Regions from separate parts of the Pseudonocardia phyllosphaerae genome, predicted to be linked through region 2. Evidence: riboswitches for the same ligand, from Rfam matches in the RefSeq annotation. Region 2 holds a riboswitch; the other holds the start of a gene.

Region 1 (11,046 bases), on a different contig from region 2:
AACTACAAGCCCGGCTTCGGCGGCGGGGGCTTCTACTGGCACTCCGACTTCGAGACCTGGCACGCCGAGGACGGCATGCCCGGCCCGCGCGCGGTGAGCTGCTCGATCTCGCTGACCGACAACCACGCGTTCAACGGCTGCCTGATGATCATGCCGGGCTCGCACCGGACGTTCGTGTCCTGCGTCGGCGAGACACCCGAGGACTACCACCTCGAGTCGCTCAAGGAGCAGAAGATCGGCACGCCGGACACGGACTCGATCTCCAAGCTGGCGCAGCGGCACGGCATCGCGATGATGACCGGTGACGCAGGCGGCGCGACGTTCTTCGACTCGAACTGCATGCACGGCTCGGGGGACAACATCACCCCGTTCCCGCGCTCGAACATCTTCCTCGTGTTCAACAGCGTCGAGAACACCTGCGTGCAGCCCTTCTCCGCACCGCGGCCCCGGCCGGCCCACATCGGCTCGCGGGACTTCACCCCGGTGCGCTGAGGCCCTGCCCGGGCGTGTGCGTGCGTCCTCCGCGGGTGCCGGTCACCGTTACGTCGACCGGCACCCGCGGGATAGGGCACCCTTAGGGGGTGAGCCCCGACCCCGCCCCGCGTGCCGCCCCGGTCCGACCGCCGGATCCCGGTCTCGGCGAGCTGCTGGGTGGACGGGCCGGCGCCGTCGACGCGTCGGTCCCGGTCGTGGCCTTCGTGCTCGCCTGGCTCGGTGCGGGCCTCGCCGGGTCGGCGGTGCCGATCCGCTGGGCGGCCGGTGCCGCGGTCGTCGCCGGGGCGCTGGTCGCGGTGTGGCGGTGGCGGCAGGGGCGCAGGCCGCGGGCGGTGCTGCTCGGGCTGGCCGGGGTCGTGGCCGCGTCGGCGGTGGCGCTCTACACCGGCCGGGCCGCGGACTTCTTCCTGCTGCAGATCATCTCCAACGTCGCGAGCGCGCTGGTGTGGGCGATCTCGATCGTCGTGCGGTGGCCGCTGCTGGGGCTCGTCGTCGGCGGGCTGCTGGGGCAGAAGACGCGGTGGCGCCGGGACCCGGACCTGCTGCGCGGCTACCAGCGGGCGTCGTGGGCGTGGGTGGCGCAGTACGTCGTACGGATCGGCGTGTTCGTGCCGCTGTGGGCCGCCGACCAGACGTTCCTGCTCGGGCTCGCGCGGACCGTGCTGAGCCCGGTGCTGGTGACGCTGAGCGTGGTCGTGTCCTGGCCGTTGCTGCGTACGGCGCTGCCCGCTGATCACCCGGGAGTGCGTCACCCCCGGTGACGAATCGCAACAGGGGGTGTCGCTATCATCGTGATCACTCCGTGACTTTCACCGGGACTTTCACCGGGATGTTCCCCGGATCGTGTGACGGTCGCGACAACCGTTGATCATCGGGTGCGTCCGAGGGGCCTCGGACGTTCCCCGTAGTAGCCGCCCGATCCCTCTCGCGCCCCCTGCAAGGAGCCATGGCACAGCAGAGCCGCCCGGAGTACGGCCGGAACGCCGCCCACGGCGACGACCCGGACCGCCCCGGCCCCGCCGCCCCCCGTCCCTCCCACGGTCGCACCGCCGAGGCCGACGCGTCGGTGCCGCAGCCGCGCCGGCAGGCGGCGAGCCGGCCGCCGAACCGCACCGCCCCGCCCGGCCCGCGGAACTCCTGGGCGCCGGAGGGCGAGCACGCGACACGGCGGGCCCGGCCCGCGGGTCCGCCCGAGCCCGGTGCTCCGCAGCCTGTTCCGCCGCAGCAGCCCGGTCCGCAGCAGCCTGTTCCGCCGCAGCAGCCCGGTCCGCAGCAGCCCGGTCCGCCGCAGCGCGGTGGGCCGATGCCGGGCGCCCCGATGCCCGGGACGCCCATGCCGGGGGCGCCCGCCGACGGGATCCGCCGAGACCCCGGCGTCCCACCGGGTACGCCGCCCGCCGCCGCGCCGCGCACCCCGGCGTCGGCGCCGGCATCGGCATCGGCATCGGCGGATCAGCCGAAGACGCTGAAGAACGAGATCAATCCGACGAAGATCGTCGCCGGTGCGGGCGCCGCCGTCGTCACCGCGATCCTGGGGTCGTTCCTCGGTGCGGTCGGCACGGTGCTCGGTGCCGCGCTCGGCTCGGTCATCACCACCCTCGCGACGACGTTCTTCACCCGCGGCATCGAGCAGAGCATGGAGCTCAAGGACAAGGCCAAGGCCGTCGGGCTGCGCGGCCGCCCCGGCCATGAACACCGCACCGGGGAGGGCCACCGGCGCGACGGCGCCGTCGGCGGCGTCGGCGCCGCGTCCGCGCCGCCCGGTGACGAGACCGTCATGCTCGGTGCCCCGCAGGCCGGGACCCGCGGCGGGTCGAAGGGGAGCGGCTTCCTCGGCCGGTTCCGGATGAGCCGCCGCAACGCGATCATCGCCGGGATCGGTGCGCTGATCGCGTTCGCCGTCGCGATGTTCCTGGTCACCGGCATAGAGTTCGTGAAGGGCTCGACGATCACCGGCGGCCACACCGGCACCTCGATCGGCAACGTCGTGCACGGCGGCGGCGAGAAGAAGAGCTCCGGCGACGAGGGGTCCACCTCGTCGAGCTCGGACTCGGGGGAGTCGGGTTCCTCGTCGACGTCGGAGTCGGACTCCGGCGGCTCGGGCAGCACCGGTGAGTCGAACTCGAACGGCGACTCCTCCGGGAGCAACCCGCTGCAGGACGGCCTGAACAAGGTCCTCCCGTCCGGCGAGCCGAAGCCGGGCCAGAGCGGATCGGGTGACTCCGGCTCGGGCTCTGGCTCCGGCGACTCGGGCTCCGGCTCGGGTTCCGGCGACTCGGGGTCCGGTTCCGGGCAGGGCGGTTCCGGTGGGCAGAACGGCTCGGGCTCGCAGGGCGGCTCGGGCTCGCAGGGCGGCTCCGGCTCGCAGGGTGGCTCGGGGTCCGGCCAGAACTGAGCCGCACGCCCGGCCGACCCGCACACCCGTCCACCGGCCCGCCGCGGTCCGCCGGCCGGTGTGTCAGCCGGTCAGCCGGGCCCGGAGCCGCTCCGCGGCGGCCCGCGGGTCGTCGGCCTCGGTGATCGCGCGGACGACGACGATCCGGCTCGCGCCTGCGTCGAGCACCTGGTCGAGGCGCTCCTCGTCGATCCCGCCGATCGCGAACCAGACCCGTTCCGGGCCGCGGGCGGCAACGGTGCGCACCAGGTCGAGGCCCGGTGCGGGGCGGCCGGGCTTGGTCGGCGTCGGCCAGCAGGGGCCGGCACAGAAGTAGTCGACGCCGTCCTCGTCGGCGGCGGCCAGGGTCTCCTCGGCACTGTGCGAGGAGCGGCCGAGCAGCACGTCGTCGCCGACGACGCGGCGCGCCCACGCCACCGGAAGGTCGTCCTGGCCGAGGTGCAGGACGTCGGCGCCGGCGGCCAGCGCGACGTCGGCCCGGTCGTTCACCGCGAGCAGCGCACCGTGCCGCGCACAGGCGTCGGCGAGGATCTCCAATGCGGCCAGCTCGGCCGTGGCCTCCAGCGGGCCGTCCGGGCCTCCCTTGTCCCGCAGCTGCACGATGTCGACGCCGCCGGCCAGCGCCGCGTCGGCGAACTCGGCGAGATCGCCGCGGTCGGTGCGGGCGTCGGTGCAGAGGTAGAGCCGGGAGTCGGCGAGCCGGCGGGCGCGCTCGTCCCGGGTGGTCGGGCGGGGTGTGCGATCGCTGCTGGGAACATCGGTGTGGGGCACGGCGCGCAGGGTACGGCGTACCGTGGACCCCGCAGGGACGAGAACTGTGTGAGAGCCACGGGAGCCCGCCGCAGCGGGCTGAGAGGGGACCTGGCCGGGTCCCGACCGTCGAACCTGATCCGGGTCATGCCGGCGCAGGGAGTGAGGTGTCATGAACGAACGGCTGGCCGTCGTCGGCGGCGGCGTCATCGGCCTGTCCGCCGCCCGCGAGGCGGCCCGGGCGGGCTGGACGGTCACGGTGTACGACCCCGCCCCGGGGTCCGGTGCGTCGCGGGTCGCCGGCGGGATGCTCGCACCGGTCACCGAGGCGTGGCCCGGCGAGGAGGACCTGCTCGCGCTCGGGCTCGACTCGGTCGCGCGCTGGCCGGAGTTCGCCGAGACGCTCTCCGCCGACGCCGGGACCGATGCGGGGCTGCAGCCCGACGGCACCGTCGTCGTCGCCACCGGGGCGGGAGACCGCGACGAGCTGACCGCGCTCGCCGCATACCTGAAGACCCTCGGCCGCCCGGTGGAGTCGCTGACCGGCCGCGAGCTGCGGCGACGTGAACCGGCGCTCGGCCCGGACGTCCGCGGCGGCATCGCGGTGCCCGGCGACCCGTCGGTGGACAACCGGCTGCTGCTCGCCGCACTGCGCCGCGCCTGCGAGCGGGCGGGCGTGCTGTTCGACGAGCGCGCCGTGACCGCCGTCCACGACGACGGCGCCCGGGTGACCGGCGTGTCCCTCGCCGGGGAGCCTGCCGCGGTGCCCGCCGACGCCGTGGTGATCGCGGCCGGGGCGTGGTCCTCGGCGCTGCACCCCGCGCTGGACGGCCTGATCCGCCCGGTCAAGGGCGAGATCCTGCGCCTGACCCGGCGGGCGGGAGCGCTGCCGCCGCCGTCGCGCACGGTGCGGGCGCTGGTCGACGGCCGCCCCGTCTACTGCGTTCCGCGGAACGCGCCCGGCCACGACCTCGTCGTCGGCGCGACGACCGCGGAGAACGGCTTCGACACCACCGTCACCGTCGGTGGGGTGCGGGACCTGCTCCGCGACGCGGAACGGATCCTGCCCGGGATCGCCGAGTACGAGCTGACCGAGACGGCGGCCGGGCTGCGTCCGGGCAGCCGCGACAACCTGCCGCTGATCGGACGCATCGGGCCGGAGGGCCTGATCGCCGCGACCGGGCACGGACGCAACGGGATGCTGCTGGTGCCGGTCACCGCCGCCACCGTCGGCGCGCTGCTGGGTGGCGGTGTCGTCCCCGAGGTGGCGCGCGCGGCCGACCCGCAGCGGTTCGTGGCCGCGGGGTCCGGGGCTGCGGTGTCCGGGGCCGGGGCTCCGGCGCCGGCGTTGCTCTCGCAGGAAGGGAACTGACATGCGGATCGTGTTCAACGGCGAGGCACGCGACGTCGACGGCGAGCCGACGCTGGCCGAGGTGCTCGCCGCGGCCGGCATGCCCGAGCGCGGCATCGCCGTCGCGCTCGACGGTCAGGTGGTACCGCGGACCGCGTGGGCGGACACCCGTCCGGCCGACGGCGCGCAGGTCGAGGTGCTCACCGCCGTGCAGGGAGGATGACGATGGACAAGCTCACCGTCGGGGACCACGTCTTCGACTCACGGCTGATCATGGGGACCGGCGGCGCCGCGAACCTGGAGATCCTGGAGCGGGCGCTCGTCGCGTCCGGGACCGAGCTGACGACCGTGGCGCTGCGCCGCGTCGACGTCGGTGGCGGGACCGGGCTGCTCGAGCTGCTGCGCCGCCTCGGCATCCGGGTACTGCCCAACACCGCCGGATGCCGTACCGCGGCCGAGGCCGTGCTGACCGCGCGGATGGCTCGCGAGGCCCTGGAGACCGAGCTGGTGAAGCTCGAGGTCGTCGCCGACGAGCGGACGCTCCTGCCCGACCCGATCGAGCTGCTCGACGCCGCGGAGCAGCTCGTCGACGACGGGTTCACCGTGCTGCCCTACACCAACGACGACCCCGTGCTCGCCCGCAAGCTCGAGCAGGCCGGGTGCGCCGCCGTCATGCCGCTCGGGTCGCCGATCGGCACCGGGCTGGGCATCCGCAACCCGCACAACATCGAGATGATCGTCGACGGCGCCGGGGTGCCCGTGGTGCTCGACGCCGGCATCGGCACCGCGTCCGAGGCGGCACTGGCCATGGAGCTCGGCTGCGACGCGGTGCTGCTCGCGACCGCCGTCACCCGCGCAGCGGACCCGGCCCGGATGGCCTCCGCGATGCGCGGCGCCGTCGAGGCCGGCTGGGACGCGCGGCACGCGGGCCGGATTCCGCGCCGGTACTGGGCGCACGCGAGCTCGCCCGACCGGGAGGAGTGAGCCCGTCGCCCGGCCGGACCCCGCCGCCCGGCTGCAGGTACGGCATCAGCTGCGGGTGCGGCGCAGGCCGAGGTCGGCGAGCTCCAGATCCGCCAGCCGGGCGACGACCTGCGGGTCACCGGAGCGCCACGCCGCGGCCGGGTCCGGGGCGACACGGGTCAGCGTCCGCACCGGGACGCGGGTCAGCGCCCGGACGGCGAGCAGGTCGGGCGCGGTGTCGCGGGCGGCGACGGCGGCACCGGCCCGGCGCGCGTAGCGCAGCCGCAGCGGCAACCAGCCCAGCAGCAGCGGGAGCACCAGGAGCAACGGCAGCACCACCGCGGACCAGTCCGCGATGGTCTCGACGGTCCCGGCGAAGTCCCGCCCGGCGCTCGCGAGCTGCGACCCGGTCGACGCGACCGGATCCAGGGCGCGGGCCAGGTCGCCGCCGACGAACGGGATCCCGGCGACCGCACCGGCCAGGCCGGACAGCGTCCCGACGGCCCGGTCACCGGCGCCGACCAGCGCCTCGCCGGGCTCGCGCAGGGCGTTGAGCCCGCTGCGTGCGGCCATCCCCGCGACGACGGCGAGCACCGCCCACACCAGGGCGGCCGCGTCGGCGACGACCTGCCGCACGAGCCGGTCGGGACGTTCGGCGTACCAGCGCATCGGCCCTGTCTACCGGGTGCCGTGCGCGCGGCTCGGCCGGGGCGGGCTGCGGCCGGTCGGCTGCAGGGCGAGATGTTCCGCGGAACGCGGTCGGGGTGGTCGGGATCGCCGGGGCGGGCCGTTCGCCGGGGCGGTCCGACAGCCGGGAGGGCCGTTCGCCGGGGCGGGCCGTTCGACGGTCGGCCGAGGTGGCCGACCCCGGTGGCGGGTCCGCCGCTCAGGCCGCGGTCGACCGTGGGATCGGAGGCAGCAGCGCATCGAGGATCGGCTCGGCGACGAGAGGCTCGCCGTACCAGTCGGGGGTGAGGGTCTCGTCGTCGATCCGCAGGCCCTCCCTGATGTTGATCTCGATGACGCCCTTGTCTGCGCCGGTCAGCGGAACGGGTACGGCAGGCACCGGGGTGCCGTCCGGTCGTTCGAACGCCCAGCGGCCGCCGGGGAGCGCCCGGATCCGGTACCCGTGGTCGTGCACCAGCCGGTGGTGATGGCTGCAGAGCAGGACGAGATTGTCGACGTCCGTCGGGCCGCCCCGCAGCCAGTGCACGACGTGGTGGGCGTGCAGGTACCGGACGTGGTCGCACCCCGGGAACCGGCAGCCACCGCCGTCCGCGGCGTCCCGGGCGGTGAGCGCGGCGATCTGGGCCGGGCTCGCGAGACGCCGTTGCCGACCGAGGTAGAGGCGGTTGCGGCTCCGGTCGTCGAGCAGGATCCGGGCGCGGGCGTCACACGCGAGGCGCTCCGCGGTCGTCGGCGCGAGCTCGGGGCCGCCCTGGATCCGTGCCGTCCCGGTGGCGACGTCGAGGTGGACGACGAACTGCGCGGCACCCCGTGCGACGGACGGCTCCGGGGCCGCCGAGTGCCGTGTGGCCAGCGTGACCAGGGCGTCGGCGCGCCGGGCGGCGAGCGAGTCGGTGGTGGGCCCGGGCTCCTGTTCACGGGCACGGTGCTCGAGGTCGGCAGGGTCCTCGTCGCCGGTGGTGGTGTTCTCGCCGTCGCCGGAGGCCGGGTTTTCGCTGTCGCCGGAGGCCGGGTTTCCGCTGTTGCCGTCGGCGGGGCCGGACGGGCCGATCGGCGGCGGCAGCGGCTCGGTGCACAGGGCCTCGAGCGCGGCGACGAGCGCGGCGCCGTCGTCGGGTGTGAAACGGCCGCGCAGGACCAGGGTGCCGTCGGCGTCGTAGTACCAGTTCAGGCTGCGCCGGGCGGCGGTGTCGACCGGGGACGCACAGCTGCGCCGCACCTGGCGGACCAGCTTCTCGACGTGGCTCGCCGTGCTCGACAGGGCGAGGTCGACCAGCGTCTGTTCGGAGACCTCCCGGGGCGCGACGGACGGGACGGACCACGGCGCGGGCTGTTCCTGTCCGGAAGCCGGTTCGGCCGGACCGGGTGCGTCGGCGGGACCGGGTGCGTCGGCGGGATCGGGCGTGCCGGTAGGAGCAGGCGCGTCGGTAGGCGCCGGTGTGTCCGTGTCCGTGGCCGCGGCGTGGGGGTCGTGGTGCGGGTCGTCGGCACCGGCCGCGGGGTCGTCGGTGTCGTCGGGATCGGCGGTTGCGCTCTCGTCGGTTGCGGTGGCGGGGTTGGTTCGGGTGGCCTCGATCTGTTCGGCGAGGCGTTCGAGGACGGCGTCGTCGGCCCCGACCAGCCGGGTGATGGCACGGACCTTCGAGTAGGAGATCCGTCCGGCGGCGAAGGCCTCGGTGACCTGCGGGAGTCTCGCCAGCGCATGCGCGACGCGCAGGTGCTCGGACGCGGTCCGCAGGCTCATCCCGGCGCGCCAGGACAGCCAGTGCGCACACGACCGCACCCCGACGCCGGCCCAGCCGTCGCGCCGGTCGAACTCGGCGAGCAGCCGCAGGAAACGGCACTCTGCCGCGGCGATGTGCCCGGCGAGCCCGAGCAGCTCCGACTCCAGCGCGTCGATGCTCAGCTCAGGAAGCGGCGGTACCCCGGCTGTGACGGGTGCGGGCTCGGTGTCCGGCACCTCGGCGCCCGGCACCTCGGTAGTCGGTGCCTCGGTAGTCGGTGCCTCGGTAGTCGGTGTCTGGGTGGCCGCTGCGCCGGCGGGCGGGCCGGGGGTGCGTGCGCCGGCGGGTAGCTCGGGCTGATCGGCGGTGGGCGTATCGGTGGCCATCGCGGTGCTCCTCGTGTCGAACTCATGTTCGGCGAGTGTGCGGCCGAGGTCCGACACTTTCGGTCCGTCCGAGAGCCGCGGGGTGCGGATCGCGTTCCGCGGAACGCGAATTTCGGCCGGACGCCGCAGCTCGGACGGCCGAACGGCGCAGCGAATCGCGTTCCGCGGAACGCGCCGCGCGGCCCCGGGGCAGCGACCGGGGGCCGTGCCCGGTGAAACCGGCGTCAGAGCAGGCCGAGCTTGGTCGCCGCGTAGACGGCCTCGGCGCGCCGCGAGACGGTCAGCTTGCGCATGAGGTTGCCGACGTGGAACTTCACCGTCGTCTCGGAGATGAACAGCTCCGCGCCGATCGCGCGGTTGGACAGCCCGCGGGCGAGCAGCCGCAGCACGTCGAGCTCGCGGTCGGTGAGCCGCTCCCGGTCCGGCATCCCGCCCGACAGTGACCGCACCATCGCCGACGCCGACCGCGCGTCGAAGGCGCTCTCCCCGCGGGACACCGCACGGATCGCGCGTACGAGCTCGGTGGTGTCGACGTCCTTGACCACGTAGCCCCGCGCGCCGGCCTGCACCGACTCGACGACCAGGCGGTCCTCGGCGAACGTCGTCAGCACCAGCACGCCGATGCCCGGATGCTCCGCGCAGAGTCGGCGGCACACGTCGAGCCCGTCGGTCTGCGGCCCGGACGCGAGCTTGAGGTCGAGCAGCACCACCTGCGGCCGGCCGGCGTCGACGGCCGCGTAGGCCTCCGGTCCGCTGCCCGCCTCGCCGACGACGCGCAGGTCGTCCTCGCGTTCCAGCACCGCCCGCAGGCCCTGTCGCATGATCGAGTGGTCGTCGACCAGCACGATCCGGATCTGCCGGACCGCGGGCCGGGCGGCCGCCGGGCCACGTGCCTCGGTGACGCTCACGTCGTCTCCCCTTCGATCGGGACGTCCACACGCACCTGCAACCCACCGATCCGGGACCGCCGGAACCGCAGGATTCCGCCCATCTCCCGAGCACGGGCGTCCATGTTGACCAGGCCGCGGTGCTCCCCGGCCGGTCCGCGCACGGCCGCCGCACGCAGGGTGCGGCGGATCTGGTCGGGGGCGGCGCCGCCGTCGTCGGACACCGACAGGCGGACGCGGTCGGGCTGGTAGGCCAGCCGCACCACCGCCCGCGACGCCGACGCGTGCATGGCCGTGTTGAACAGCGCCTCACCGGCGATCCGGAACAGCGACTGCTCGTACTCGTGCGGCAGCGGGACCGGGGTTCCGCCGATCGAGACCTCGACGCGCAGCTCGTCGGGCATGTGCACGGTGGACAGCTGGCGCAGCATCGACGGCAGGTCCTTCTCGGCCTGGTCGTCGTCGTTGAGCGCGTAGATCGCAGACCGCAGCTGCTCCACCGCGCGCCGGGTCAGGTCCTTCGCGGTGTCCAGGTGCTCGACGACCCGGTCGACCCGGTCGGCCCTGTCGGCCCGGTCGGCGCTGCCGATCCCGCCGCCGTCGGCCCCGTCGATCCCGCCGGCGAAGCCGGCGACCTCCGAGCGGCACAGCTCGATGTGCATGCCGGCCGACAGCGCGTACTGGGTGACGCTGTCGTGCAGCTCGCGGGCGATCCGGTGCCGCTCGTTGTCGAGCACCTCGCGCTGCCGGGCGGCACCGAGCGCCTGCTGGGCGGCGACCAGCTCGTCGTTGCGGATCCGCAGGTCCTCGGCCTGCGCGGCGGTGTGCGCGTGCAGCCGCTCCGCCCGTTCCAGCAGGGCGCAGTTCTGCAGCGCAGATGCCGTCTGACCGGCCAGGATGCGCAGTACCGAGTGGTCGGTGTCGTCGATGTCGCGGTCCGGCGGGGTCCAGGCGACGAACCCGCCGACGACGCGGCCGTTCAGCCGGATCGGGACGTGCAGATGGCGGCGCTCGTCGTCGGCGTCCTCGTGCCGGGAGCGTGGGGCGGGCTGCACGTGCGGGGCGTGCGCGCCGTGCGAGCTGTACATCGACCGCGGCCGGGACGCGCCCGGCCGCGGCTCCGGTGGCGGGTGCGCGTGGCCGGTGGCGCCGTCCTCGCCGGTGCCCGCGCGAACGTGTGCGACGTGCCGGCGCACCTTCTCCGGCACCAGCCGCAGGTCGCTCCACTCCGCCCCGTCCGGGCCGAGGACGACGTGGCGCGGGGTCGCGTCGGCCAGCTCGCCGTCGACGAGGGCGAGGATCACCCAGTCCGCGGTCAGGTGGTCGGCGGCGGCGTCGGCGACCGCGCGGACCAGCGCCTCGGACCCCTCCATGGTGCGCACCAGTGCCGCGGAGATCCGGTCCAGCG
Region 2 (11,046 bases):
GGACCCCCGCCGCCCGGCCAGGTGGGCTGGGCGCGACGGTCGCCGGGTCGCAGCCGTCCTGGGTGGCGCCGCTGTGGTGGGCCGGGCTCACCGTCGCCGGAGCGTTCGCCCTGGTCGCGGCGGTACGGGCGGCCGTCCCGCGCGGCTACGCGGGCTACCTGCCCGGCGCCGGTGCCGCGCTGCCGGGAACGCTCGACGGGGCCGGGCTCGCCGTCGCCGTCGCCGGAGCGGTGCTGCCGGCGGCGCTGGTCGTCGTGGCTCTGGCGGCGCACACCCGTCGGCGGTTCGGCGGGATGAGCGGCGACGTCCTGGGCGCCGCCACCGAACTGGGGACGACCACGGTGCTGGTCGTGCTGGCCGCCGCGCTCACCGGGTGATCACCGGTTGCGGAGCGGATCGCACGCTCAGCGGCGCGAACACTCCTGAACCGTCGATCATGAGCAGGGCTCACCGGGCCACAGCGCGGCGACGGCGGCGTCGACGTCGGGCACCACCGGCACCCCGTACGGCACGGCGGGCCGGTCCACCATCAGCACCGGGACCCCGCGCTCGCGGGCGGCGGTGAGCTTCGGCGCGGTCGCCGCTCCTCCGGAGTCCTTGGTGACGAGCACGTGCGGGGCGACCTCGTCGAACAGGGCCCGCTCGGCGTCGAGGCCGAACGGGCCGCGGTCGAGCAGCAGGGTGTGCCGCACCGGCAGCGGCGGGTCCGGCGGGTCGACGGCGCGGATCCAGAACGCGGCGTCGACGCCCGCGAACGCGGCCAGCCCGCCGCGGCCGGTGGTGAGCAGCACCCGCCCCGCCGGCTCCCGTCCGGCGCCCGGCCCGCTCCCGGTGGCACCCGGCGCCCCCGCGTCCGGCCGGCCCCCGCGGCCCGGGCCCGCGCCCCCCGGCAGCAGCGCGGGCAGCGCGGCCGCGGCGTCGGCGACGGTCGCGACGCGGTGCCAGCGGTCGCCGGGGCCCGCGGTCCAGCCGGGGCGGCGCAGCACCACCAGCGGGGTACCGGTGGCGGCGCAGGCGGCCGCGGCGTTGGCCGTCATCGCCGACGCGAACGGGTGCGTGGCGTCGAGCACCGCGCCGATCCGTTCGTCGCGCAGGTAGGCGGCCAGGCCGTCGGCGCCGCCGAACCCGCCGATGCGCACCTCGCCGTCGGGCAGTGACGGGCTGCGCACCGCCCCGGCCAGCGACGACACCACCCGCGCCCGCCCGGTCAGCGCCGCCGCCGCGGCCCGTCCCTCGGTGGTGCCGCCGAGGACCAGCACCGCGCGCGCGTCGTCCATGTGCAGCAGGGTAGGCGCCATGGCGATCACGACCGTGGTGTTCGACGTCAACGAGACGCTGTCCGACCTGGGCCCGCTGCACGAGGTGTTCCGCGAGCTCGGCGCACCGGACGGGTCCGCACCGCTGTGGTTCACGACGACGCTGCGCGAGGGCATGGGGCTGGCCGCGGGCGGCGAGGCCCGCCCGTTCGCGGAGATCGGCCGGAGCACCGCCGCGGAGCTGCTGCGCCGCAACGGCGCCGACCCCGGCCGGGCGGACCGGGTGATCGAGGCGTTCCTCGGGCTGCCGGTGCACCCGGACGTGCACCCCGGGATCGCCGCGCTGCGGGCCGCCGGGCTGCGGCTGGTGACGCTGTCCAACGGCGCCGCCGCCGTCGCCGAGCGGCTGCTCGGCGACCACGGCCTGCGCGCGATGTTCGACGCCGTGCTGTCGGTGGACGACGGCGTAGACAGCGGAGACAGCCAAGACAGCGGAGACGGCGGAAACGCGGGGGTCTGGAAGCCCGCCCCGCACGCCTACACCCACGCGCTCACCGGGCTCGGCGTCGCACCGGAGGAGGCCGTCATGGTGGCGGTGCACCCGTGGGACCTGCACGGCGCCGCCCGCGTCGGCATGGCCACCGCGTGGCTCGACCGCGACCGCGCGACGTGGCCGGGCTACCTGACCCCGCCGACGTTCACCGTCGCGGCGCTGCCGGAGCTGGCCGCGCACCTGGACTGACGGGCACCCGGAGCCACGGCCGGCGGGTCACGCCCGGAGCGTCTCCAGCAGCTCCGCCTCGACGGCGACGGTGCGCGGGTCGGTGAGCTGCGCGCGCGACCGCGGCCGCGGCAGGCCGACGGTGACCTCGGTGGACACGGTGGCCGGGCGCGCGGAGAGCACCACGACCCGGTCGGAGAGGAACGCGGCCTCCCGGACGTCGTGGGTGATCAGCAGGACCGTCCAGCCGAAGCGCTCGGCCATCGTCGCCAGCCACTCCTGCATGCCGGTGCGGGTCAGCGCGTCGAGGGCGCCGAAGGGCTCGTCGAGCAGCAGCACCTCCCGCCCGCCGACGACGGTGCGCAGCAGCGCGGCCCGCTGCCGCATCCCGCCGGAGAGCTCCGCAGGTCGCGACGTCTCGAACCCGGCCAGCCCGAACGGCGCGAACAGCCCGCGGGCCCGCTCGCGGGCCTCGGCGCGGCCGACGCCGGCGACCTCGAGCCCGAGGGTGGTGTTGTCGAGCACCGTGCGCCACGGGAACAGCAGGTCGCCCTGGGGCATGTAGCCGAACGGCGCGTCGTGCACCGGGGCGCCGTCGACGGTCACGCTGCCGGTGGTCGTCGCGCCGTCGAGCAGGCCGGCGAGCGCACCGAACAGTGTCGACTTCCCGCAGCCGGACGGGCCGACCAGGGACACGAACTCCCCCGCCGCGACCGACAGCGACACGTCGTCGAGGACGGGCAGGTCGCCGTAGCGCACCGAGAGCCCGTCCACCGCCACCTTCGGCGTCACCGGGCATCACCCCGGTACCAGGGCGCCACCAGCCGCTGCACCAGGTAGGTCAGCGCGAACAGCGCGATCGACAGCACCGCGGTCACCGCGACCGCGGCGAGCACCAGGTCGGTGCGGAACTGGTTGCGCTGCAGCTGCATGAAGATTCCCAGCCCGGAGCTGGCGCCCACGTACTCGGCGACGATCGCGCCGGTGACCGCGTAGGTGATCGCGATCCGCAGCGCGGTGAAGAAGCTCGGCAGCGCACCGGGCAGCCGGACGTAGCGGAACTGCTGCAGACGCGTCGCCCCCATCGAGCGCAGCAGCGCGGTCGCCGAGCGGTCGGTCGCGGCGAAGCCCTCGATCAGCCCGACGGCGACCGGGAAGAACGTCACCAGCGCGATGACCAGCACCTTCGGCAGCAGCCCGAACCCGAACCAGATGATCAGCAGCGGCGCGATCGCGATCACCGGCAACGTCTGGGAGGCCACCAGCAGCGGGGTCAGCGCTCGGCGCAGCCACGGCGAGAAGTCGACGGCGACCGCGATCGCCCAGGCCAGGGCGAGCGACACCGCGAACCCGACGACCGTCGTGGTCAGGGTGGGCAGCGTGTTGTCCCACAGGATCCCGCGGAACGCCCAGCCCTGTTCGGCCACCCGCAACGGGGAGGGCAGCACCTGCGGCCGCACCCCGGTCACGACGACGGCGGCCTGCCACACCACGAGCAGCCCGGCGACCACGCAGACGGCCGGGAGCAGCCGGCGCAGGGTGTCGCCGCGCGAGGACGGCGCGGGGGCCGCGGCCCGCCGGGCGCGCGGCGGGGCGGCGACGCTCACTTCGCCACCAGGTCGTCGGTGAACCAGGTGGAGAAGTCCGGCTTCTGCCGGACCGGCTTGCCGTCCGGGCCCGCGACGGTGCCGGTGTCGTAGAGGAACCCGGAGTACCCGGCCCAGCGCTGCAGGGTCTGGTGCCCGACACGGCCCTGCTCGTCGCGCAGGTACTGCTTCGCCATCAGCTCCGCGCCACGGTCGACGAGCGCGGGGTCGGTGAACGCGCCCGGGTTGGCGTCCTGCAGCATCTTCGACGCCGCGGCCGGGTCGTTCGCGGCGAGCTCGTAGCCGCGCTGCACGGCCTGCACGAACTTCCGGGCCTGCTCGGGGTTCTGCTTCAGCCACGGCGAGTTGCCGACGAGCACGACGTTGTAGGAGTCCGGGAAGCCGTAGTCGGTGTAGCGGAAGGTTCGCAGCGGCTCGTTGCGCGCCTGGGCTTCCACCCCCTCGACGGCGACGAAGGGCTCGGTGAAGTCGGCCTGCCCGCCGTAGAGGGCCTCGTAGGCGGCGGTGTCGAGGATCTCGGTGCGGAAGTCGCCCCGGCCGCCGTCGGCCTTGATCACGGCCTGCATCTTCTGCACCTCGCCGGGCTCGCCGAACCCGGCGTAGGTCTTCCCGTCGAGGTCGCGGGGACGCGTGATGTCGGGCCGGTCGGCCTTGACCGCGATCTCGGTGGCCCAGTGCTGCAGCACCGACATCACCGAGGTGATGTCCGCGCCGGCGGCCTTGGAGTAGGTGAACGAGCCCTGGAAGCTGACGCCGAACTCGGCGGCGCCGCTGCTGACCAGCGTGTCCGGCGAGCTCTGGTTGTAGGGCAGCACCTGCACGTCGAGCCCGGCGTCGCGGAAGTAGCCGGCCTGCTGGGCGACGAAGATCCCCAGGTGGTTGACGTTCGGCGTCCAGTCCAGCGCGATGCGGACCGGGGGCCCCTGCGGCGCGGGCCCCTCCTGCGCGGCACCGGAACACCCGGCGAGGACGAGCGCGAGCGCCGCGACCAGCGCGGGGACCACGAGACGGGTACGGGGACGTGCGAGCACCGGAGAACGGCCTCCCTACGCCGGCATCAACCGGATCAGGTTCGAACGGTCGGCGGCCGGTCCTGCCGCCCTCTCAGCCCCGGTGCGTGGGCTCCCGCGGTACGTCACGGCACTTTACGCCGTACGGGTGGGTGCGGCGACCGCCCCGGTGACGGCCCGGAACTCGCTAGGATCGTGACCGCTACGGCGACGCCCCGGGCTCACCCGGTCGGCGCACCGACCTGGGAGGGACCTGCATGGCACGCCGCGGACGGGACCGGACGGCACCCCCACCGCGCGAGCCCGTCCGGGCCGCCGCCCCCGCGCCCCCGGCCGCCGTGCCGCCGCCCGGCCCGGGCGCCGCGCTGACCCGGGTGGCGCTGCAGCTCGGCGCGACCTCCGTCGTGCACGCCGACGTGGCCGCGATGCTGTCGCACCTGTGCGAGTCCGTGGCCGAGGCCGCGGGCGTCGAGGGGGCGGCGCTGCTGCTGCGCGAGCCCGCCGACCCGCGTGACCCCGGCTCCCGGCAGGTGTTCGGCTCCGGCGCCGTCGCCACCCGGCTCGGGGAGCTGCAGCGGCGCGCGGGATCGGGTCCCGGACCGGCCGCGGAGCGTGGTGACCGCACGCTCGTCACCCCCGACCTGACCCGGTCCGGCCCGCCGGAGCTGGCCGCCGCGGCCGCCGACTGCGGGCTGACCCGGTCGCTGTCGGTCCCGGTGCCACCGGCCGGAGTGGCCTCCGGCGACGCCGGGCACGGACCGGTCGGGGTGCTGCAGCTGTTCGACGGCGGCCTGCCGGACGGGCCGCTGGCCCCGCCCGCGTCGGCGGCCGCGCTTCCCGACGGCGCGGGTGTCGCCGCACCGCTGACGACGCCGCTGTGGCCGGTGGTCGCGACGCTCGCGGCACGGCTCGCCGACCTCCGGGCACTGGCCGCCGCCGAATCGAGTGTGGGACACGCCACAACGAACTCCGGTACTGCTGCGAACGGGTCAGACACAGCCGCCCGGTCGGCCGAGAGCTCCACACCCGCGGCGACGAACGGCCACGCCGCACGGGTTCCGGCCGCCCGTCCGGAGGACGACCCCGAGAGCACCGTACGTCCGGAGGACGACCCCGAGAGCACGGTGAGGATCCCGGCCGCGCGGGACGCCCCGCCGGAACCGGGCACCGGCACCGGACCGGGGACCCCGCTCGTCCCGGCACCGCGCCGGGCACGGCACCGCCGCGAGGACTGACCCGGGCGCCGCCCGGACCCGGGCGGCCGCCCGGACCCGGTCGGCCGCCCGGCTACTCGGCCGGCCGGCGACCGGACGTACCGAGTGCCCGGCGGGCCCGGTCGAGCGCCCGGCCCGGCGCGGGATTCGGCGGCTCGTCGCCGTCCGCCCGCTCGGCGCCGGCCTCGATCCGGTCGTGTTCCTGCAGGTAGGCGGACACCCGTTGCCGGCTCACGCCGAACAGCCTGCCGATGCCGGTGATCGACTCACCTTCGGCGTGCAGGGCGACGGCCTCCTCGCGCCGGAACCGCCCACCGATCGCACCGAGGCCGTCCAGCGCGCGGGTGACGCACTCGACGATCAGCGGCCGTTCCTCGCGTGGCACGATGGCCCGCCACGGCAACCCCTCGTCCCGCCACTGCTGGAGCTGCCGGACCCGGTGCCGGGCCAGCTCCAGATCGGCGATCGAGGCCGCCAGCTGCGCGTCGAGGTCGGCCAGCGCGGCGTCCGCGCCCTGCGCGTCGCCGCCGTTCCCCCCGGTCGATCTCACGCGTCCGAGCCTACGGGTCCCCACGACGGTGACGGCACGCCGCGGCGTAGCCTGATGGGCCGCAACGGGGGTTGCTGGGCCAATCGGGGTAATTCGGACACCCTGGTCGAAACAGGAGGCGAGACGTGGCGAGTCGAGACATGGCGAGTTACGACGTCGTCATCGTCGGTGGTGGGTCGGCGGGCGCGGTTCTGGCCAACCGGCTCAGTGAGGACCCGCACTGCCGGGTGCTCGTGCTCGAGGCCGGCCGGCCCGACCACCGCTGGGACCCCACCATCCGGATGCCCGCGGCGCTCTCCCGCGCCTGGGGCAACCCGCGCTACGACTGGTGCTACATCACCGAGCCCGAGGCCGGGCTGGAGGGCCGCCGCATCGCCGTCCCCCGGGGCCGGGTGCTCGGCGGCAGCTCCACGATCAACGGGATGGTCTACCAGCGCGGCAACCCCGGCGACTTCGACCGCTGGGCCGAGCTCACCGGCGACGACACCTGGGACGCCGCGCACTGCATGCCCTACTACCGGCGCCTGGAGCGCCGGTTCTCCCAGCACCGCGTCCCGCTCGCCGACGGGGGCGCGGGCCCGCAGATCCTGGAGCGCGCCGCCGCGGTCGGCCCGCTCAACGACGCCTTCCTCGTCGCCGCGGCCGAGGCCGGGCACGCCCTGGTCGACAGCACCAACGGGCCGCGCCAGGAGGGTTTCTCCCGCACCGAGCGCACGATCTTCCGCGGACGCCGCTACTCCGCCGCCGACGCCTGGCTGCGCCCGGTCCGCGACCGGCCCAACCTGCACGTCCGCACCGAGGTCGAGGTGCGGCGGCTGCGGTTCTCCGGCAGCCGGGTCGTCGGTGTCCGCTACCGGACCGCCGAGGGGCGGGTCGCGGAGGTGTCCGCCGGCGAGACCGTGCTGGCCGCGGGCGCGATCGGCACCCCGCAGCTGATGCAGGTCTCCGGCCTCGGCGACCCGGCGCTGCTGTCCCCGCTCGGCATCGACGTGAAGGCGGCGCTGCCCGGCGTCGGCGAGGACCTGCAGGACCACCTGGCGGTGCACCTGCAGCACGCCTGCACCCAGCCGGTGTCCCTGGCGCCGCAGCGGCGGCCGTACCGGCTGCCCGGCATCGCGGCGCAGTGGGCGCTGCGCGGCTCGGGCACCGGGGCCAGCAACCACTTCGAGATCGGCGGGTTCGCCTCGACCTCGCTGGCCGACGGCGTCCCGGACGTCATGATCCTGTTCGCGCCGGTCGCGATGCGCTTCGCACCCGACGTGCAGCCCCGCGGGCACGGCTACGAGATGCACGTCAGCGTGATGCGTTCCGACGCGCGCGGCAGCGTCCGGATCATCTCCCCCAGCGTGGCGGTGCGTCCGCAGGTGCGGATGAACTACCTCGCCGACGCCGGTGACCGGCAGCGCTGGGTGGAGGCCGTCGAGATCGGGCGGAACATCCTGGCCCAGCGCGCGTTCGAGCCCTACGACGGCGGGGAGACCCTGCCGGGCCCGGACGTGAAGTCCCCCGACGAGGTGCTGGACTGGATCGCGCACCGCGCCCAGAACGGCCTGCACCCGACGAGCACGGCGCGGATGGGCACCGACCCCGGCTCGGTCGTGGACCCGGCGACCATGCGCGTGCACGGCGTCGAGGGGCTGCGCGTGGTCGACGCGTCGGTCTTCCCGGACGTGCCGAACTGCAACACCTACGCCCCGGTCGTCATGGTGGCGGAGAAGGCGTCGGACATCATCCTGGGCGCCACCCCGCCGGAGCCGGACGCGGCGCCGCCGCAGGCGCCCCCGGCCGCGGAGGCGCCGGTGCCGCGCGAGTCCGCGGCAGGCGTCGAGCACCCGGCGGTCTGAGCCGGGTACACAACCCCACAGACGGCCGCAGGGGCGGGGATCCGGTTCTCGGATCCCCGCCCCTGCGGGTTCGTCTGAAGTCCTGCTCGACGCGGCCGGACGGTCGTCCGGTTCGGTCGGCGGGCGCTACTCGGCGCCCTGCTCGACCTCCACGCCGGCCTCGCGCAGCTTGTCGGCGTGAGCACGGCCGTGGTGGTTGCAGAAGAGGAGCTCCCCACCGGAGGGAAGGATCGCGCGCACCTTGGCCGCCGCACCGCAACGGTCACAGCGGTCGGCGAGGGTCAGTTCGGGCCGGGTCAGCGTTTCGGGCTGCATAGCGGTCTCCCTCCATCGCGACGGTGGGAACTCGGGCGTCCCACCGCCGGTTCACTGTGACGACCGCACCTGGCGGATCGCCCACACTTAAGCAGACGCTCGGAGCCCCTGCACGTGTTCCCGGGGCGAGTCGCGACGTCCGTCACGTCCGGATCAAGACCCGTCCGTTCCGGTGTCGCCACGATGTACCCGCGGTGACCGACGACGTATGAAGTTCACTGCGTGTGAATCATGCGGGTCCGCGCGGCCACCCCGCAAGCGCACCACGGTTAACTCGGTGTGTCCCGCGCCACCGCCCGCGACACGGACGATCTACCGTCGAGGGGTGAGCGCACGCCCCCTCGGAGACCGCGTCCCGGCGCCCCTGCTGTTCCTGCTCGGCGGCACCTCGATGTATCTCGGTGCGGCGCTGGCCGTCGGGCTGTTCGACCGGCTCGCGCCGTCGGCGGTGGCCGAGCTCCGGCTGGTCGGGGCGGCGATCGTGCTGCTCGCGTGGCGGCGCCCGGGGCGGCGGGCGTGGTCCGGGGTGCGGCTGGTGCGGGCGGGCTGTTTCGGGCTGGCGACGGCGCTGATGAACGTCGCCTACTACGAGGCGATCGCCCGGCTGCCGCTCGGGACGGCGGTCGCGATCGAGTTCACCGGGCCGGTGCTCGTCGCCGCGGTCGCGTCGCGGCGGCCGCGGGACTGGGGCGCGGTGCTCCTCGCCGCACTCGGCGTCGCGATGATCGCCGACGTCCGCTGGTCCGGGAGCCCGGCCGGGGTGCTGTGGGCGCTGGGCGCGGCGGCGATGTGGGCGGCGTACGTGCTGCTCGGCAAGCGTGTCGCGAACGCCGGGAGCGGGATCGACGACCTCGCGACGGGCTTCGCCGTGGCCGCCGTGCTGCTGTCCCCGCTGCTGCTCCTCGGGGCGGGCCCGCAGGCCCCGGCGGTCGGCTTCGCGAACCTGGCACCGCTCGCCGATCCGGTGCTGCTCGCCCTGTCCGTCGGGCTGGGTGTGCTGTCCTCGGTGATCCCCTACGTGCTCGACCAGGTCGTGCTGCGCCGCGTCGGGCAGGCCCGGTTCGCGGTGCTGCTGGCGCTGCTCCCGGCCGCGGCCACGCTCGTCGGGCTCGTGGTGCTGGCCCAGCTGCCGGGGCTCGCGGAGGCCGCCGGGATCGTGCTGGTCATCGGGGCGGTGCTGCTGCGTTCCCGCGACGGCGACGAGCCCGTCCCCGAGCCCGCCGCACCCGCCGCGGCCGACCGGCCCGGCTGAGCCGGACCGGGCCGCAGTGGCCCGGCCTCGCCGGGCCCCGACGCTCGGCCCGGGTTGCGGGGCCGGGAGGTGTTGCGGGGCCGGGAGGTACGGCCTCAGCGCCAGGAACGCAGGGTCGCGATCCGCTCCTCCAGCTGCTCGATGCTGGCCATCGCGACCGGCGGGCCGCCGCAGGTCTTGCGCAGGTCGTTGTGGATCGCGCCGTGCGGCTTGCGGGTCTTGTGGTTGTGCAGCGCGACGAGCGTGTTGAGCTCCTTGCGCAGCGTCTGCAGCCGCTCCCGGACGTTGCCGGTGCCCCGCTCCGACGGCGGCGGGGGCGTCGGCTCGGTCGCCGGCGTCGCCCTGGCCTGGGCGCCGGTGCGCGGGGAGCCCTTCTCGATCCAGTCGGCCTGCCGCTTGGACAGCAGCGTGCGCACCTGGTCGGGCTCGAGCAGCCCGGGCAGCCCCAGGTAGTCCTGCTCGTCGGCGGAGTAGGTGGCGCCCTCGTAGATCAGCTGGTCGAGCTCGGCGTCGGCGCCGAGCGAGGTGAACGCCTGCTCCTGCTCGCCGGGCTCGTCCTTGGTCCGGTTCACCTCGTTGAGCTCGGCGTCGTTCCAGACCTCCTCGGGCCGCTGCGGCTTGCCGAGGACGTGGTCGCGCTGGGCCTCGAGCTCGCTGGCCAGCCCGAGCAGCACCGGGACGCTGGGCACGAACACCGACGCGGTCTCCCCCGGGCGCCGCGACCGCACGAAGCGGCCGATGGCCTGGGCGAAGAACAGCGGTGTCGACGCCGAGGTGGCGTAGACGCCGACGGCCAGGCGCGGGACGTCGACGCCCTCGGACACCATCCGCACCGCGACCATCCAGCGTTCCTGCGAGCGGGCGAACTCGGCGATCCGGTCGGACGCACCCGCCTCGTCGGAGAGGACGACGGCCGGTTGGGTGCCGGTGATCTGCCGGAGGACCGCTGCGTAGGCGCGGGCGGTGGTCTGGTCGGAGGCGATGACCAGCCCGCCTGCGTCGGGCATGCCGCCGTCGCGGTGGCTCTGCAGGCGTTTGTCGGCCGCGGCGAGCACGAACGGGATCCAGTCGCCGGAGGGGTCCAGCGCGGTCCGCCAGGCCATCGCGGTCTGCTCGCGGGTGAGCGGCTCGCCGAGCCGGGCACTGATCTCCTCACCGGCGCTGGTGCGCCAGTTGGAGGTGCCGGAGTAGGCCAGGAAGACCACCGGCCGGACGACGTTGTCGGCGAGGGCCTCGGCGTAGCCGTACTGGTGGTCGGCGCGGGAGCGGGGTGCGCC

What was found. Region 2 has a riboswitch for thiamine pyrophosphate ahead of ACLE50_RS06210 (ABC transporter substrate-binding protein). Riboswitches for the same ligand answer to the same signal wherever they lie in the genome.
Region 1: another riboswitch for thiamine pyrophosphate. It lies ahead of thiO (glycine oxidase ThiO); the one in region 2 lies ahead of ACLE50_RS06210 (ABC transporter substrate-binding protein).

The regions. Positions count from the first base shown of each region.
Region 1 covers NZ_JBKGXS010000001.1:360,658-371,703, forward strand. Annotated here, with positions in the region: gene thpD (ectoine hydroxylase) at 1-492, shown strand, start outside; gene ACLE50_RS01765 (DUF3159 domain-containing protein) at 582-1,256, shown strand; gene ACLE50_RS01770 (hypothetical protein) at 1,442-2,890, shown strand; gene thiE (thiamine phosphate synthase) at 2,954-3,661, opposite strand; TPP riboswitch at 3,711-3,819, shown strand; gene thiO (glycine oxidase ThiO) at 3,813-5,012, shown strand; gene thiS (sulfur carrier protein ThiS) at 5,014-5,214, shown strand; gene thiG (thiazole synthase) at 5,217-5,975, shown strand; gene ACLE50_RS01795 (hypothetical protein) at 6,021-6,623, opposite strand; gene ACLE50_RS01800 (DUF222 domain-containing protein) at 6,841-8,751, opposite strand; gene ACLE50_RS01805 (MadR family response regulator transcription factor) at 8,976-9,659, opposite strand; gene ACLE50_RS01810 (sensor histidine kinase) at 9,656-11,046, opposite strand, start outside.
Region 2 covers NZ_JBKGXS010000002.1:181,134-192,179, forward strand. Annotated here, with positions in the region: gene ACLE50_RS06185 (adenosylcobinamide-GDP ribazoletransferase) at 1-377, shown strand, start outside; gene ACLE50_RS06190 (cobalt-precorrin-6A reductase) at 435-1,277, opposite strand; gene ACLE50_RS06195 (haloacid dehalogenase type II) at 1,297-1,998, shown strand; gene ACLE50_RS06200 (ABC transporter ATP-binding protein) at 2,026-2,769, opposite strand; gene ACLE50_RS06205 (ABC transporter permease) at 2,766-3,584, opposite strand; gene ACLE50_RS06210 (ABC transporter substrate-binding protein) at 3,581-4,615, opposite strand; TPP riboswitch at 4,611-4,723, opposite strand; gene ACLE50_RS06215 (hypothetical protein) at 4,852-5,829, shown strand; gene ACLE50_RS06220 (hypothetical protein) at 5,882-6,358, opposite strand; gene ACLE50_RS06225 (choline dehydrogenase) at 6,499-8,202, shown strand; gene ACLE50_RS06230 (DUF7455 domain-containing protein) at 8,329-8,517, opposite strand; gene ACLE50_RS06235 (EamA family transporter) at 8,909-9,769, shown strand; gene ACLE50_RS06240 (DEAD/DEAH box helicase) at 9,865-11,046, opposite strand, start outside.